2 regions of the Bradyrhizobium sp. B039 genome follow, and region 2 is predicted to be linked to the other one. Evidence: riboswitches for the same ligand, from Rfam matches in the RefSeq annotation. Region 2 holds a riboswitch; the other holds the start of a gene.
The links. Region 2 has a riboswitch for cobalamin ahead of AAFG50_RS22660 (TonB-dependent receptor). Riboswitches for the same ligand answer to the same signal wherever they lie in the genome.

Region 1: linked by a shared signal. The riboswitch ahead of AAFG50_RS15210 (energy-coupling factor ABC transporter permease) and the one ahead of AAFG50_RS22660 (TonB-dependent receptor) in region 2 are both predicted to bind cobalamin.

The regions. Positions count from the first base shown of each region.
Region 1 is NZ_CP152416.1:3,261,007-3,268,215, reverse strand. Features, by position in the region: gene cobT (nicotinate-nucleotide--dimethylbenzimidazole phosphoribosyltransferase) at 1-838, opposite strand, end outside; gene cobF (precorrin-6A synthase (deacetylating)) at 849-1,598, opposite strand; gene AAFG50_RS15210 (energy-coupling factor ABC transporter permease) at 1,645-2,322, opposite strand; cobalamin riboswitch at 2,359-2,570, opposite strand; gene cobA (uroporphyrinogen-III C-methyltransferase) at 2,625-3,356, opposite strand; gene AAFG50_RS15200 (cobyrinate a,c-diamide synthase) at 3,353-4,663, opposite strand; gene cobM (precorrin-4 C(11)-methyltransferase) at 4,663-5,445, opposite strand; gene AAFG50_RS15190 (cobalamin biosynthesis protein) at 5,442-5,810, opposite strand; gene AAFG50_RS15185 (bifunctional cobalt-precorrin-7 (C(5))-methyltransferase/cobalt-precorrin-6B (C(15))-methyltransferase) at 5,807-6,988, opposite strand; gene AAFG50_RS15180 (cobalt-precorrin-6A reductase) at 6,987-7,209, shown strand, end outside.
Region 2 is NZ_CP152416.1:4,846,390-4,853,598, forward strand. Features, by position in the region: gene ilvD (dihydroxy-acid dehydratase) at 1-327, opposite strand, end outside; gene AAFG50_RS22655 (hypothetical protein) at 1,575-2,156, opposite strand; gene AAFG50_RS22660 (TonB-dependent receptor) at 2,231-4,465, opposite strand; cobalamin riboswitch at 4,579-4,793, opposite strand; gene AAFG50_RS22665 (hypothetical protein) at 4,859-5,080, opposite strand; gene AAFG50_RS22670 (hypothetical protein) at 5,168-5,425, opposite strand; gene AAFG50_RS22675 (hypothetical protein) at 5,565-5,777, opposite strand; gene AAFG50_RS22680 (hypothetical protein) at 5,933-6,109, opposite strand; gene AAFG50_RS22685 (adenylate/guanylate cyclase domain-containing protein) at 6,213-7,209, opposite strand, start outside.

The sequences.
Region 1 (7,209 bases), 1.6 Mb from region 2:
ACGACGGATTGAGGCGCACGGCCGCCAGCGCCGCGACCGACACGATGAAGCCGTCGATCAATACGGGAATGCGGCGCTGCGCGGCCGCGATGATGGCCCCGCAGATGGCCGCGATCTCGAGGCCGCCGACGGCGCACAGGATTTTTTCGGGCGATGCAGCCGCAACGCCATGACGCGCAATCGCGGCATCGATCACGCGCACCTTGTGCGCACGGCCGGCGGCATCGACGCCGGTGCCGCTGCCCGCGATCTCCTCGGCGCTCACGCCGAGCAGACTCGCCGCGATCGCCGCCGAGGTCGTGGTGTTGCCGATGCCCATCTCGCCGAAGATCAGAAGATCGGGCTGGCCGGCTGCCGCGCGCGCAACCGCACGCTCGCCGGCCTCGAAGGCGAAGGCCAGCTCTGCAGGCGTGAGCGCAGCCTCGACGCTGAAATCGCGCGTGCCGCTGCGCGGCTTGTCGGTGACGATGCCTATCATCTCGTCTTGCGCCAGCGTGCCGGCGTCAACGACTTCCAGGTGCGAACCCAACTCACGCGCCAGCACCGAGATCGCGGCGCCGCCCGAGGCGAAGTTCGCCATCATCGCGATGGTCACGGCTTGCGGATAGGCCGACACGCCTTGCGCAACGATGCCGTGGTCGCCCGCGAAGATGATGATCGGCACGCGTGCCGCGCGTGGCTGCTCGGTCGCTTGCAGGCCCGCGAGCTCGATCGCGAGCTGCTCGAGCCGGCCGAGCGCGCCGGTCGGCTTCGTCAGTTGCGCCTGCCGCACGATCGCCGCCTCGCGATGGACCGCGGAGATTTCGGGGCACTTATGGTAGACCCATTCGGGGAGCATGCTGCCTCGCTTACGGCCTGCGCTTGAGAATGTAGCAGTCCATGATCCAGCCGTGCCGCTCGCGCGCCTCCTGCCGCAGCGCGGCGATGCGCGGGCCCACCTCGGCCAGCGCGCCGGACATGATGATCTGATCGGGCATGCCGAGATAGGCACCCCACCAGATCTGGAGCCCGGCCGGATCGAGCGACTGAAACGCCGTGCCGCCATCGAGCATCACGACCACGGTGTCTGCGCTTACCGGCCAGCCGCCTTCACGCAAGCGGCGGCCTGTCGTGACCAGAAAGGGCTCGCCGATGTCGTTGAGCGGCAGCGCATGCGCCGCGCACAACGCCTGGATCGACGTGATACCGGGGATGACCTCGATTGTCGGCAAGGGATCGAGCCGGCGCGCAATACGCAGCGAGGAATCGTAGAGCGACGGATCGCCCCAGATTAGCAGCGCGACCCTGCCATCCCCTTCGAGATGGCTCGTGATGGTCTGCGACCATTTCGCGGCGACCGCATCGTGCCAATCGTCGACGCCCTTGCGGTAGTCCGCCTCGCCTGCGTCGCGCACGGGAAGATCGAACTCGGCGATGCGCGTCTTGTCGCTGGTCAGCACATCCGCGCAGATCGTCCGCCTGAGATCGGCGAGATCGGACTTTGCGCTCCCCTTGCGCGGGATCAGGACGAGATCGGCCGCGTTGATGGCGCGGGTCGCGGCGTGCGTGAGCTGCTCGGGATCGCCGCAACCGATGCCTATCAGGGAGAGCGTGAGCATCGCGTTCGCGAAGGGCGGCCATCACGGCCGCCCTTTCGCTTGTCTCTCAGGCCGCGTTGTGCAGGCGCGGGGTGACGAGGCCGGGCGCGGTGACGCCGCGCAGCGACTTCGCCAGCGCCAGCACGGCGAGATCGGCCAGCGGCTCGATCACGATGACGAGCGCATAGGAGGCCGCGAAGGTCGCGATGTTGACGAGGTTGGTCATAGCAAAACCGGAGCCATAGAGCGCCCAGAACGCCACCCAGCCGATGACGCCGGCCTGATAGGTCGTCGAAAGCGCCAGCGCCTGGCGATACCTGAGATCGACATAGGCGGTGTTGCGGGCAATGATCCGCGTGGCGATCGCCTGGATCGCGAACAGCGGCACCAGCAGCGTGGTGACGTTCATGCCGTATTGCGGCAGGTCGGCCGGCTCGAAGAGCACGCCCTGGAACAGCAGGCCGAGCGCGAGGCCGAAGGCCGCGGGGGCAGCACCGAACAGCAGGAACAAGGTCGAGCCGAGGATGAAGTGCACCTCGGACACGCCGACCGGGAAGTGCGGCAAGATCTCGAAGAAGGTGAAGACGAGGCCGGTGGTGGCGAGGGTCCGCGCCGCGAACGACGTGATGCCCTGTTCGCGCACGGTCTCGGCCGCGAGCTTCAGCGCAACGCCGCCTGCGGCGATGCCGGTTGCGTAACTCAACACGAGCTTGGCGCCCGTCACGATCCCGGGTTCGATATGCATGGCTCAGTCCTTTCCTGCCGTCACACCCGACGGCCTTGGCCTCAAAACATGCACGGCCGGTCTCCTGGCTCGCGGTTCACTGGGGATCTCCGGCCTTCCCGGACCTTGCGATCCAGTGGCGGTTCGGAGCCCCTCACCGCTTACAGTCGCGGGGGCGGCTGGGGTTTTGGGCGCCGCAACTGGGTCCGCCCATCCCCATTCCCGATTATGCTCCGGCGCTTTGCGCCACCTCGAGCACCATGCTTGTCCTGTGTGCCCCTTTCACGCAGCCTGCGTCAAGGGCCGAACGGCGGCGGTCGCCGTCATGACGGGTATTCTCCCGCCAGTGCGCCGAACAGGATCACGGCGGCCGTCGAGGCAGCCCCGCCCCGCGCAAGCTGCTCGGCAAGCTCGGCAATCGTGGTGCGGACCAGCCGCTCGTCGGGGCGGCCGAGGGATTCGGCGAACAGCGCCGGGGTGGTCGGCGCGAGGCCGTGCGCGATCAATTTTGCGGCAAGCGCCGGAAAGGTGCGGCGGCCCATATAGACCACGGTGGTCGCCTCCGGATCGGCCAGCGCCGCCCAGTTCAGGTTTTGCGGCAGCTCGCCGGTGACGTCGGCTCCGGTCACGAACTGCACCCGGCGCGAGGTGTGGCGCCGCGTCAGGGGCATGCCGGCTTGCGCAGCGGCCACGCAGGCCGAAGTGACGCCGGGAACGATCTCGTAGCCGATGCCGGCCGCGCGCAGCGTTTCGAGCTCCTCCTCGAGCCGTCCGAAGATGCCGGCGTCGCCCGACTTCAACCGCACCACGCGCGCGCCAGTCGCGGCATAATCGACCAGCAGGCGGTTGACGTGATGCTGCTTGGTCGAGGGCCGCCCGGCCCGTTTCCCGACCGCAACGAGATTGGCGCCGGGACGGGCGAGATCGAGAATCGCGCCGGACGCGAGGTCGTCATAAAGCACGACATCGGCCTCGCGCAGCCGCGCGGCACCCTTGAGCGTGAGAAGCTCGGGGTCGCCGGGACCGGCGGAGATGAAGGAGACAAAACCGCTCACCGGTCCTCCGCGATCAGATGGAAGAACGTGCCGGTGGCATTGCCTCGGCGCGAACCGGTCTCGGCGATGACCGCACCGGTCGCGTCGTGCACCACCGCGAGCGGCATGTCGGGCTGGGCGGCAATCGTCGAATAGTGGAATTCGTGGCCGCGCAGGCGCGCGCCGGGGCTATGTCCCGGCATCGGTGCGGCGAGTTCGGCGAGACGATAGCCCAGATGCATGCGGCGTTTGGCAAAGCTCGTCTCCAGGCCGAGCAGGCCCGCCATCTCATGGCGGACACCGTCGGCGTCGGTCAAAGCGGTTCCGAGCACCATATAGCCTCCGCATTCACCGTGCACCGGTCGTGTCTCGGCGAAGGCGCGCAAGCCGCTGCGAAAGCGCGCGTTGGCCGCGATCTTCCCGGCATGAAGCTCGGGATAGCCGCCGGGCAGCCAGCAGACATCGGCGCTCGCGTCGGGCGCCTCATCGGCAAGCGGCGAGAAGGTCGAGATGTCGGCACCCGCCGCGCGCCAGGCTTCCAGCATATGCGGATAGACGAACGAGAATGCCGCATCGCGGGCAAGCGCAATGCGCTGCCCGGGCGGCGTCACGTTCAGACCGTTCGCAGCGGGTTGCGGCGCCCAGGCGGCCGCCGATTGCAGCACCGCATCGAGATCGACATGCTCGGCGACGAAACGCGCGGCCTCGTCGATCAGTTTTCCGATCTCCGCCTGCTCCTCGGCCTGCACCAGGCCGAGATGCCGCTTCGGCAGGCTGATCTCGGCATGGCGCGGCAGCGCGCCGAACACGGCGATGCCGGCGTCGTCAAGCGCGCGCCGTACGAGGTCTTCATGGCGCGGGCTGGCGACGCGATTGAGCACGACGCCGGCAAGGCGCACGCCCGGGCGGTAGTCGCGAAGGCCCGCAGCGATCGCCGCCGCCGTCTGCGCCTGTCCCGAGGGATCTATCACCAGCAGCACCGGCCAACCCAGCATCTCCGCAATGTCGGCGGTGGCGCCTGTGCCGGAGACGCCACGCGCGGCGACGCCGTCGAACAGACCCATCGAGCCCTCGGCAAGCACGACATCGGCGTCGGCGCCGCGGCCGACGAGATGCGCGATTCCCCCGCGATCCATCGCCCAGCTATCGACGTTGACGGAAGCGCGGCCCGTCGCAGCGGCATGGAAGGCGGGATCAATATAGTCGGGCCCGCTCTTGAAGCACTGCACGTTCAGTCCGCGATTGCGCCAGGCGCGCGCGAGCGCCAGCGTCAGCGTCGTCTTGCCGACACCGGAGGCAGGCGCGGAGATGACGAGCCCTGCCGGCATCAGGAGGCCTCCGGAAAGCGCGGCTCGGCGCCGACCGGCCGATAGCGGCGGTCGTAGTCGGCGGCATAGAGGCGGCTCTCGTCGAAATCCGCGGCGCCAAGCGTCTTGCCGACGAGAATGAGCGCGGTGCGTTCCATCTCGGCGCCGACGGCGGCATCGAGCGTCGCAAGCGTGGCGCGGACGATGCACTGGTCCGGCCAGCTCGCGCGCCAGACGATGGCGACCGGGCAATCCGCGCCGTAGTGAGGCAGCAGCTCCGCAATCACCTGGTCGAGCAGATGGATCGACAGATGGATGGCGAGTGTCGCACCGGTCGCAGCGAAGGCGGCGAGCTTCTCCCCTTCGGGCATCGCACTGGCGCGGCCCGGCGTGCGCGTCAGCACCACGGTCTGAGCGAGCCCCGGCAAAGTCAGCTCCACCTCGAGTGCCGCGGCGGCGGCCGAGAAAGACGGAACGCCGGGCGTCACGGTGAAGGGAATGTCAAGCGTACGGAGACGGCGGAGCTGCTCGCCCATCGCCGACCAGATCGAGAGATCGCCGGAATGCAGCCGCGCGATGTCCTTGCCGTCCGCATGCGCGGCGGCGATCTCCGCGATGATCTCGTCAAGCGACAACGGCGCGGTGTTGACGATGTGCGCGCCCGGCGGGCAATGCGCCAGCACGCCCTCAGGCACCAGCGAGCCGGCATAGAGGCAGACCGGACAGGCGGCGATCAGGTCGCGTCCGCGCAACGTCAGCAGATCGGGAGCACCCGGCCCGGCGCCGATGAAATGCACCGTCATGCACCGTCTCCTTCCGCGATCGCGGCCGTCGCGGTACGGTCCTGCGAAATCACCCGGGTCGCAATCAATCGGGCGCGAGGGCCGGCCGCGGCGAGCGCCGCGGCTTCGGCGACCGATCCGGTCCCGAACTTTTCCGCGATGAGCCTGGACTGCGTCGGCGTGTCGATGCCGGCCAGCACCTCGGGCGACACCGCCCTGATCGGCACACCGCATTCGCGCGCGAGCTGCTGCAGCGCTTCTACATCGGCCTTGTCGCTGACGGTCGCCACCGCCGCAAGGTCTTCAGCGCCGCCCGCCGCCAGCAGCGCCTCACGCAACGAGGCCAGCGTGACATCCTGCCTGAATCCGAGCCCGGCGACCTTCATCGGACCGCACTCCACTGCACCACGGGACGCGCCGCTTCCCAGGATCGGTAGCGGCCGAGCGGGCCGGCATGGGCGATCTCGACCCGCATCAACTCGCCGCCGTGGCGCTGGTGCAGTTCGCCAAGCAGCGCTTCCGTCTCCAGCGTCACCGCATGCGCAACGAGCCGTGTGCCTGCCCCGATGCGCGACCAGATGGCATCGAACATCGCGCTATCGAGACCGCCGCCGAAGAAGACCGCATCCGGCGCGTCCAGCCCGGCGAGAGCCTCTGGCGCACGGCCCGTGACAACAGCGATCCGATGCGCCAATCCGAACGCCGCCGCATTGCTGCGGATATTCGCGGCGCGATCTTCGCGCATCTCGATTGCCGTCGCCGTCCCGCCGCAAAGCGCCCACTCGACCGAGATCGAACCCGATCCGGCGCCGATATCCCACAACCGTTCGCCCGGGCGTGGTGCCAGCGCAGAAATCGCGAGCGCACGCACCGGCCGCTTGGTGATCTGGCCGTCATGAGCGAAGAGATCGTCGGGAAGTCCCGAGCTGCGAGGAATGCCCCGAGCTCCCTTCGCCTCCACGGCCACCGCGACCAGGTTTCCGGCGAGATCGCCAGTAAAACCATCGGCACGATGTTCCGCAATGCTTTCGCGTGGCCCGCCGAGCGCGGCGAGAGTCCAGAATGCCGAGGCGCCCCATCCGCGCTCGCTCAGCCACTTTGCAAGGTCGCCTGCGGCCTTGCCGTCACGCACGAGGCAAATGATGCGCGCGCCAGGCGCAAGGTGTGGCACGAGGCGCTCGAAGGGCGCGGCGTGGAGACCGAGGCAGACGACGGATTCAAGACGCCAGCCGAGCCGCGCAGCGGCGAGCGAGAATGTCGACGGCGCAGAATGTGCGACCCACTCACCCGCCTCAAGCTTCTCGGCAAGGCTTGCGCCGGCGCCGTGCCAGAACGGATCGCCGGAGGCCAGCACCGCGGTCGGCCGGCCGCGGCGGCTGAGCACGGCCTCCGCATCGAACGGCACCGGCCACGGGTGGCCGCGCCCGGTCACACCGGCAAGCGCGAGATGACGCTCGCCGCCGAAGACAGTTTCGGCCTCACGCAGCGCCTTTCGGCTTGCGTCCGACAGCCCGGCAAGGCCATCTTCGCCGATACCGATGATGGTCAGCCAGGGATCAGCCATGACACGCGCCCTCATTCTGGGCGGAACGAGCGATGCGAGCCAGCTCGCGGCGGAGATCGCGCGCACCGGCATGGATGCCGTCTATTCCTATGGCGGCCGCACCCGTGCGCCTGCCGACCAGCCGCTGCCGACCCGCATCGGCGGCTTCGGCGGCCTGAGCGGCCTTGCCGATTACATTCGCCGTGAAGGCATCACGCATGTGATCGACGCGACGCATCCTT
Region 2 (7,209 bases):
ATCGGCGATGCATTCGCGCGACGGCAGCGAGGAGCGCATGCCGTCATGGCCCATGGCGATGCCGTCGGTCACGGTGATGGTGCAGAATTCGCGGGGTGTGCCGCCGGCATGCGCGACGCCCTTCTTCACCGCCTGCGCCTGGCGCATCAAAGCGATGTTGCAGGGCGCGGCCTCGTTCCAGCAGGAGGCGACGCCGACGAAGGGCTGGTGGATCTGCTCCGTCGTCAGACCCATGGCGTAGAAGTAGGACCGATGGGGCGCGCGCGCAGGGCCTTCCGTCACGTGACGGCTCGGCAGCCTCTGCTTGATGTTGGTCTTTGCGTTCATCGCAAACCAGTTTCCCCGGCCAACCCTTTCAGACCCGAAAAATCAGACCCAAGATTTGAATCGACCTTGGGATTTCCCGTTCGCCTCGAGGACCGCCGCTGCCCCTAAAACATTCGAGCAATTTTATTCATGTTCGGGTGTGGCTAAAAAGCGGCGGTGATGCGAACGGCTGACGATGAGGGCTTAATCCGGAAGGAGTGTTGCGTGGATGGCACATTCGTTACCGGGAAGACACGGATCGGCCTACTGGGATACCCCCGCGAAGATGACAATCCACAACCTGAGATTTCCAGGCGGGTACGACGCGCCCGATCACGCACCACACCTTGGAGTGAGTCGCTGTCGACATCACCAAGCCCGCCATCCCCGGCAGTGGACACGCACTCTCCACATGGTCGTGGCGAGCGCAGCGAAGCAGTCCAGAGTCTTTCCGCTGACGGATTCTGGATTGCCTCGCTGCGCTCGCAATGACGGAGCGAGATGCATCGGCGTCATCCTCCAACTCGCATCGTAAATCGCAGACACGCCTTCGCATCCTCGCGGCGGATTTCGCCCGAGCTTTGCTTGATCGCTCCACCCTCTCAATCGAGAGGGCGCAGGGAAGGCCGGGTGCCCGACGGCACCCGCGGTCTGCTGCGCGAAAGCACGCGCAGAGAAACCGCACAGCAGCATACAGGTGTAGCCAATCACTCGGCCTTCCCTGCGCAGTGGTTGGACGGCTTATGCCGTGCTCTCCCGGGAGCCGAGTTCGTTCTGGCCTCCCTCACTCTCGCGAAAGTCGCCGACATCGCGCCGGTTGACGCGACGGCCGCATCCGCAGGAGCTTGACCGTAGCAACGACGGCCAGGACCACACGGTTTTGCCGTACGCACGGCCCGCCATTTCGCCGCAGTTTTCCCAGCCCTGTCGACGGAGCCGGAAACTTACAGGCGAGACGAACCTGACAGCGTCGCTCATCCAGCACGAAGTCCTGGGCTCACGGAGAGCAATCCGCCCTGCCCACGCCTCTCGCGCCCGACGCTGCCGCGTCCACCGCAAGCCCGGCTCGCGAAACGTGACGACACAAGATCGCCCCTCAAGGTTGAGCCGGGATGGGCGACACATACGACAAATCCGAATTTCGGCAAAGTGGAATATTTTTGCGCAAGCGGATTGACCGACCGCGGGGGTGTTTTGCCCGTCGGGCAACGCAAGATCTCGTAGCCCGGATTTCACTGCGCTCCCATCCGGGGCTTTCAGAGGGCCGCTCAGGCCGACATCGCGCCCTTGCGCCCGAACGGATCGACCAGGCGGACGATCTCGCAGGCGGCGACGAGGCCGGCGAGCCAGACGGCGCCGGTCAGTCCAATCCGCGCCACGATGGCCGCGGTGAAGGCGCCCTCTCCGCCGAGGACCGGCGTCGCAGCGAGCAGCACGAGCTCATAGGCCGCGTAGGCGAGGACGAATGTGATCGCCAGCATCAGGGGCGTGCGGCCATGCGCCAGCGCACGGAGCGCGGCGGACGAGGCGGCGGTCGCGACGAGTGCAGCAGCGCCAATGACAATGCCCCAGGCGATCGTGCTGCCGGCAACGGGATAGTGCAGCACGCCGAAGCCGATGCTCTGGTTCACGAGCCACGCGCCGCTGACGACGAGCAGTGCCGGCCGCAGCGGCAACATCGCGGCCGCGACGACCGCGAAGGCCGCAAAGGGCGTTGCGCAGGCGAGCGCAAGACTTGCGAGCGCGCATGACACCGCCAGCAGCGCAAAGCAGAACATCGATGCAAGGCGCGGCGCGACCGGATGGAGCCGGAAACGGTCGGCGTAAGGCGGCAGGGTGCTGAGAGCCATGAGTGATCTCCTTCTTTTCGAATTCTAGTCCATTCGGGGGCCTATGACAGCCCCCGTCGCGGTCAGAGCCTTGATCAGAAATTGGCGCCGGCCTTGAGCAGATAGGTGCGGCCGGGCAGCGGATAGGCACTGAAGCGGCCGTCCGTGAAGGTGCTTGCGATCGCATAGTCGTAGTAGAGCGCGTTCAGCACGTTGTTGACGCTCAAAGACCAGAAGTAGCGCTCGTACTGACCGCTGAGCTTGAGGTCGATCGTGCCATTGGCTGGGATCGGCCGCTGTGTTCCCGCCTGGTCATTGTCCATGCGCCGCTCGCTCCAGAAGCGCGCGGTGGCGTCGAGCACCACATAGTTCTGCCAGATGTTCCAAGTGACGCCTGCACTCGCGGTGTAGCGCGACACCAGCGGCACGTCGTTGCCGGCCCAGACGCCCTCGCGAAACACGGCCCTTGTATAGGCCATGCCGGAGCGCAGGAGCAGAGAGCCGTTGACGCGATAGGACAGGCTGGTCTCCGAGCCGTAACGACGGGTCGGATCGAGGTTGGTGTTGTAGAACAGGATCGGACTGAAGTGGATCTCGTTGGCGAGGTCCATCAGATAGAGGCTGCTCTGCAATTGCAGCCCGCCTCCCTTGATGCGCAGCCCGCCCTCAACATCCTGCGAGGTCTGGGTCTTGAGCTGGAAGGTTTGCGGGATCGGCGCGAAGGTAAAGGGATCGAAGGACGGCCCCGACGACACACGCTCATCGACATCCGGCGTGCGGAATGCGCGCGCAGCGCGGCCGAACAGCGAGACCATGTCATTGAGGCGATGCTCGGCACCGAGATGCAGCGCGTATTGGGTCTCGTCGCTCCTGAGCGGGAGCGCGCCGATGTCGGTGTTGAACGGAGCTGCGGCGTCAAAATGATCGCGCGCCGAGAGACTGACGTTCTGCACCCGCACGCCATAGGAGACGTCCGTCGCCGGCGCCACACCCAATGCGTGCTGAAAATAGCCCGCAACCGTCTGCTGCCTGAGATCGTAATTGTGCCAGGGCGCGAGCCCCTGGCCGGCGCCGCGGTTCTGCTGAAAGCTCGCATCGTAATAATCGAGGCCGGTCAGCAGTTGCGACGGCATCCCCAGCAGCAAGCCCTTCACGCTGAGCCGCGGCGTGATCGACCATGTCGTCAGATCGGCATCGACATAGGTGGACGTGAACAACGCGGGAACCGGCGCTGGGCCGGAGAAGAACGCGCTCTGCTGCTTCTTGTCGCGCACACCGCCGTCCACGATGAGATCGATGCCGTTGGCCAGCGTCTTCGTGAAGCCGGCCGTCGCGCCAAAGCCCTGCTGGTTGGCGTAGTTGAAGGGTGTGCTGGTGCCCCGTCGGTTGGTCGCGAGTTCGTCGACGCCGATGGACGGATCGACGGTGCGGCCGCCCGGCAATCGCAGCTCCTGATTGTCGCCGGTAACGGTGACGAAAGCAGTCAGGTCTGATGTCGTGTAGTTCAGGTTGCCGACGCCATTCTCCTGGACAAGGCGATTGTTGTCGCGGTAGCCGTCTGTCTTGACGGCATTGCCGTAGAACGAGGTCGACCACGGACCGGAATTGAGCGACGTCGAGACATTGCCAAGCCTGGTGTCGAACGAGCCGAAGCCGGCCTCGATGCGCGCGGCAACGGGCGGCCCGCCGACGCCGTTCCTGGTGACGATGTTGATCACGCCGCCGACCGCATTGTCCCCATAGAGCACCGCGCCGGCATTGCCGCGCGTGATCTCGATACGCTCAATGGAATTGAGCGGGACAGTGGAGAGGTCCACCTGCGCGATGTCGATGTCGTTCAGCCGCCGTCCGTTGATCAGCACCAGCGAATTGGCAGTGGCAAACGCGCCGAAGCCGCGCAGGTCGACGCTGGTCTTCGCGCCGATCTGGCCGCCATAGAGCGTTGTGATCTGGGCACCCGGGACTTGCGTCGCGATGATCTCGGCAAGCGTCTGCGAGGGCGCATGTGCGATATCCGCGGCCGTGATGACGGTCGTGGCGGCCCCGACGATGCCTCCGTTGCTGGCGACCGCCTCGCCGCCGGAGCCGGACGAGCCGGCGCCATTGCCTGCCGGCGCTCCACTCGGGGCTCGCCGCCTCGCCGTGTCGCCGTCGCCGATCGCCCTGGCGCGTGTACGGTTCTGATCGTCGGGCCTGGTCACTTCGACCGGCGGCAGCTGCTCGGTGGCGGCTTGCTGCGCGAAAGCTGTGGGGAGATCGATCGCATGGAGGAAAACGGCAGCAACGATACCGGCGCGAAGGCGCCTGGCGGCAGAGACAATACGGGACACAGTTGTAACCTCGGCATGACGTCAGTGGCACGTCACAGCGAACGAGGCTTTACGGCGGAGCAATCGATTGCTCCGGTGAAGCTAATGCCTGTACTCCCCGACCGACATCTTCGCGTGTGACCACGGCTGACGGCAGGTCTCCTGGCTCGCGGGTCGTTACCTTACGTCGCCTTCCCAGGACCGAGATTCCCAGTGGCATATGACGAAAGATTCACCGCTTACAGTTGCGGGGGCAGCCGTGGCGTTGGGACAATCCCGGCGTTGGGACAATCTCGTACCACGTTCCCTTTTGATCTCCGTGCGGAGAACCGTCACCGATCAATCTACGAGGCGGCCGTACGGAGAGTCAATCGACCGGTTGAACGATGAGCTGCAAACGCGAGGCAAACACAATCAGTCAGGCTTCGGCACCGCGCGCGTCGTGACCACCGCCCGCTCACCGGCATCGACAAGCTGACCGATGCCGGTTCGGCCCGCGAGCGCGCAGCGGACGATGTTCTCGGCGACCGACCTGCGGAACCCATGATCCTCGCCCCTGGGCCGATTGCGGCAAATCCGATCCAGCGCCAGCTTCATGTTGATCCGTGTACGGGTGTCGAAATGCGCGCTGATCATTCGCCCGGCCTCGATACGTGATGTTGGGGCGGAAACGTCCGACGATCGCCCGGGTTCCGAAAGGGGATCGCGCAATAGAGCGGCCGCCTACGCCCGCCCTCTCTGGCGCTGTGCCTGAGCCCAGGCCACCGTGACGTCGCGCGGCGGGATGTCGATGCGCCGGATCGGCGTCAATTCGCCCGAGGCGGAGATGATCGCGGTCTCCTCGCGGCGACAGCGCGGACACACGAAGCGGACCTCGCTCGGGGACGTCGACCAGCTCGAGCGTTTGACGTTGGCCGCCATCGGCCACGCGTCGCACTGCGAGCACGACACCAGAAACCGGCCGGGATCGAGCATACCCATTCCATCCGACTCCGCGTCCTGCCTGCTCCTACCAATGATTATGTCAGGTGAATCGTTCCGGTGCCCCGACACCGTCAACCCCTCAATGCCCAAGGGGCCGGCGATCCCGGCCCCCAAGCTTCTGCAAACCGCTGGCCGCTCAGTGCGCGCCCTTGAGCGTGCAGGACGTGGTGCAGGTGACCGTGTTGCCATGGTCGCACGCCTTGCAGGCGGCCACGCACTGGTTCATGTCGCGGGGGTTGTAGGAGCTGTAGTTCCGCACCGGGCAGGCTGCGGTCGAGCCGGTGATGTCCTGCTCCTGGTTGCAGGCCGCCGCCATGAGCGCGAGGATGAGGACCGCAAGCAGACGCATGGGATTGCCCCGAAAAAGCACCGGCAAAGCAACATCAGCGAGACACGTTGCATTGCAGCGAGTCCCGGCATTCCCACTGCGAGCCATCGCGAATCGCGACGCTCGCTCCCATCAAAGGATGCGTGCCAAATGTTAAGAACGGATTGCAGCCGCCTTCAGGCCGCAGCGCTGGTCGCGACCGCAGCCCGCGTCTCGCGCGCAAGCTGATAATAGTGCTCGGCGAGCTTGAGATAGAATTCGCGCTTGGTGCTGTCGGTGGCGAGCTTGGCGATCAGCTCGCATTCGGCCGTGAGCGTCTCGAACCGTTCCAGCCTGTCCTCAAGTTCTGTCATCGGCGTGTCCCCATCAAACGCCTCAAGGACGATCAACCTAAGCCTGGGAAATAGGTCACGGCGAACATCGTTATCGAGTAGAAACAATTTTTCCCGCGGCGGCTTACTTCTGCTCCAGCCGCCAGGCACCGTCCCACCTCTCGTCCGGCGGATTGACCTCGAACTGCGCGATGCGGGCGAGCAGCGCGCGCGAGGGACCGTCGCCGGGGACGGCTTCGAGCGCCGCGTTGAAGGCGGCGCGGGCCTCGTCGAAGCGGCGGGCGCGATAGGCGGCAAGACCTTCGGCATAGTGCGTGCGCAAGCTGTCCTGCGCGGCGGTGAGCACGCCGGCCCTCGCCATCACCTCGAAGATCGCCTGGGGCGCGCTCTGGCCGGCGACCGCGAGACGATCGATCTCGCGCAATTCGAGGCGCTCACCGACCGCATCCGCCGTCGCCTGCGAGATCAGGATGCGGGTGCCGTAGACCTTGTTGACGGCCTCGAGCCGCGAAGCGAGGTTCACGGCATCGCCCATCACGGTGAAGCTCATCATCAGCTCGGAGCCGATGCTGCCGGTGAGGACCTCGCCGGTGGCGATGCCGATGCGCAGGTCGCAGGGCACGGGCATGGCGCGGATGCCGAGCAGATCGGGCAATTGCTTCTGCAGCGCGGGCACCTGGTCGGTCATGTCGATGGCGGCACAGCCGGCAAGAAGTGCCGGCTCATCCTCCTCGATGAAGGGCGGGCCCCAATAGGCCATGATGGCATCGCCGATATATTTGTCGATGACGCCGCGATTGCTCCTGATCGGGGCCGACATCACCGTAAAATAGTGGTTCATCACCTTGACGAGGCCGCGCGGGGTCATGCCCTCGCTCATCGAGGTGAAGCCGCTCATGTCGCAGAACATGATGGTCATCACCCGGCGCTGGCCGTCGATGGCGACCTCGGGCCGTTCGATCAGGCCCTGCACCACCTTGGGATCGATGTAGCGGCCAAACGTCTCGCGGATGCGCTCGTTGTGGCGCAACTGCTCGATCATGCGGTTGAAGGCGGCCGCGAGCTCGCCGATCTCGTCCTGGGTCGAGACGGCGATGGTCTTGTCGAACCGCCCCGCCTCG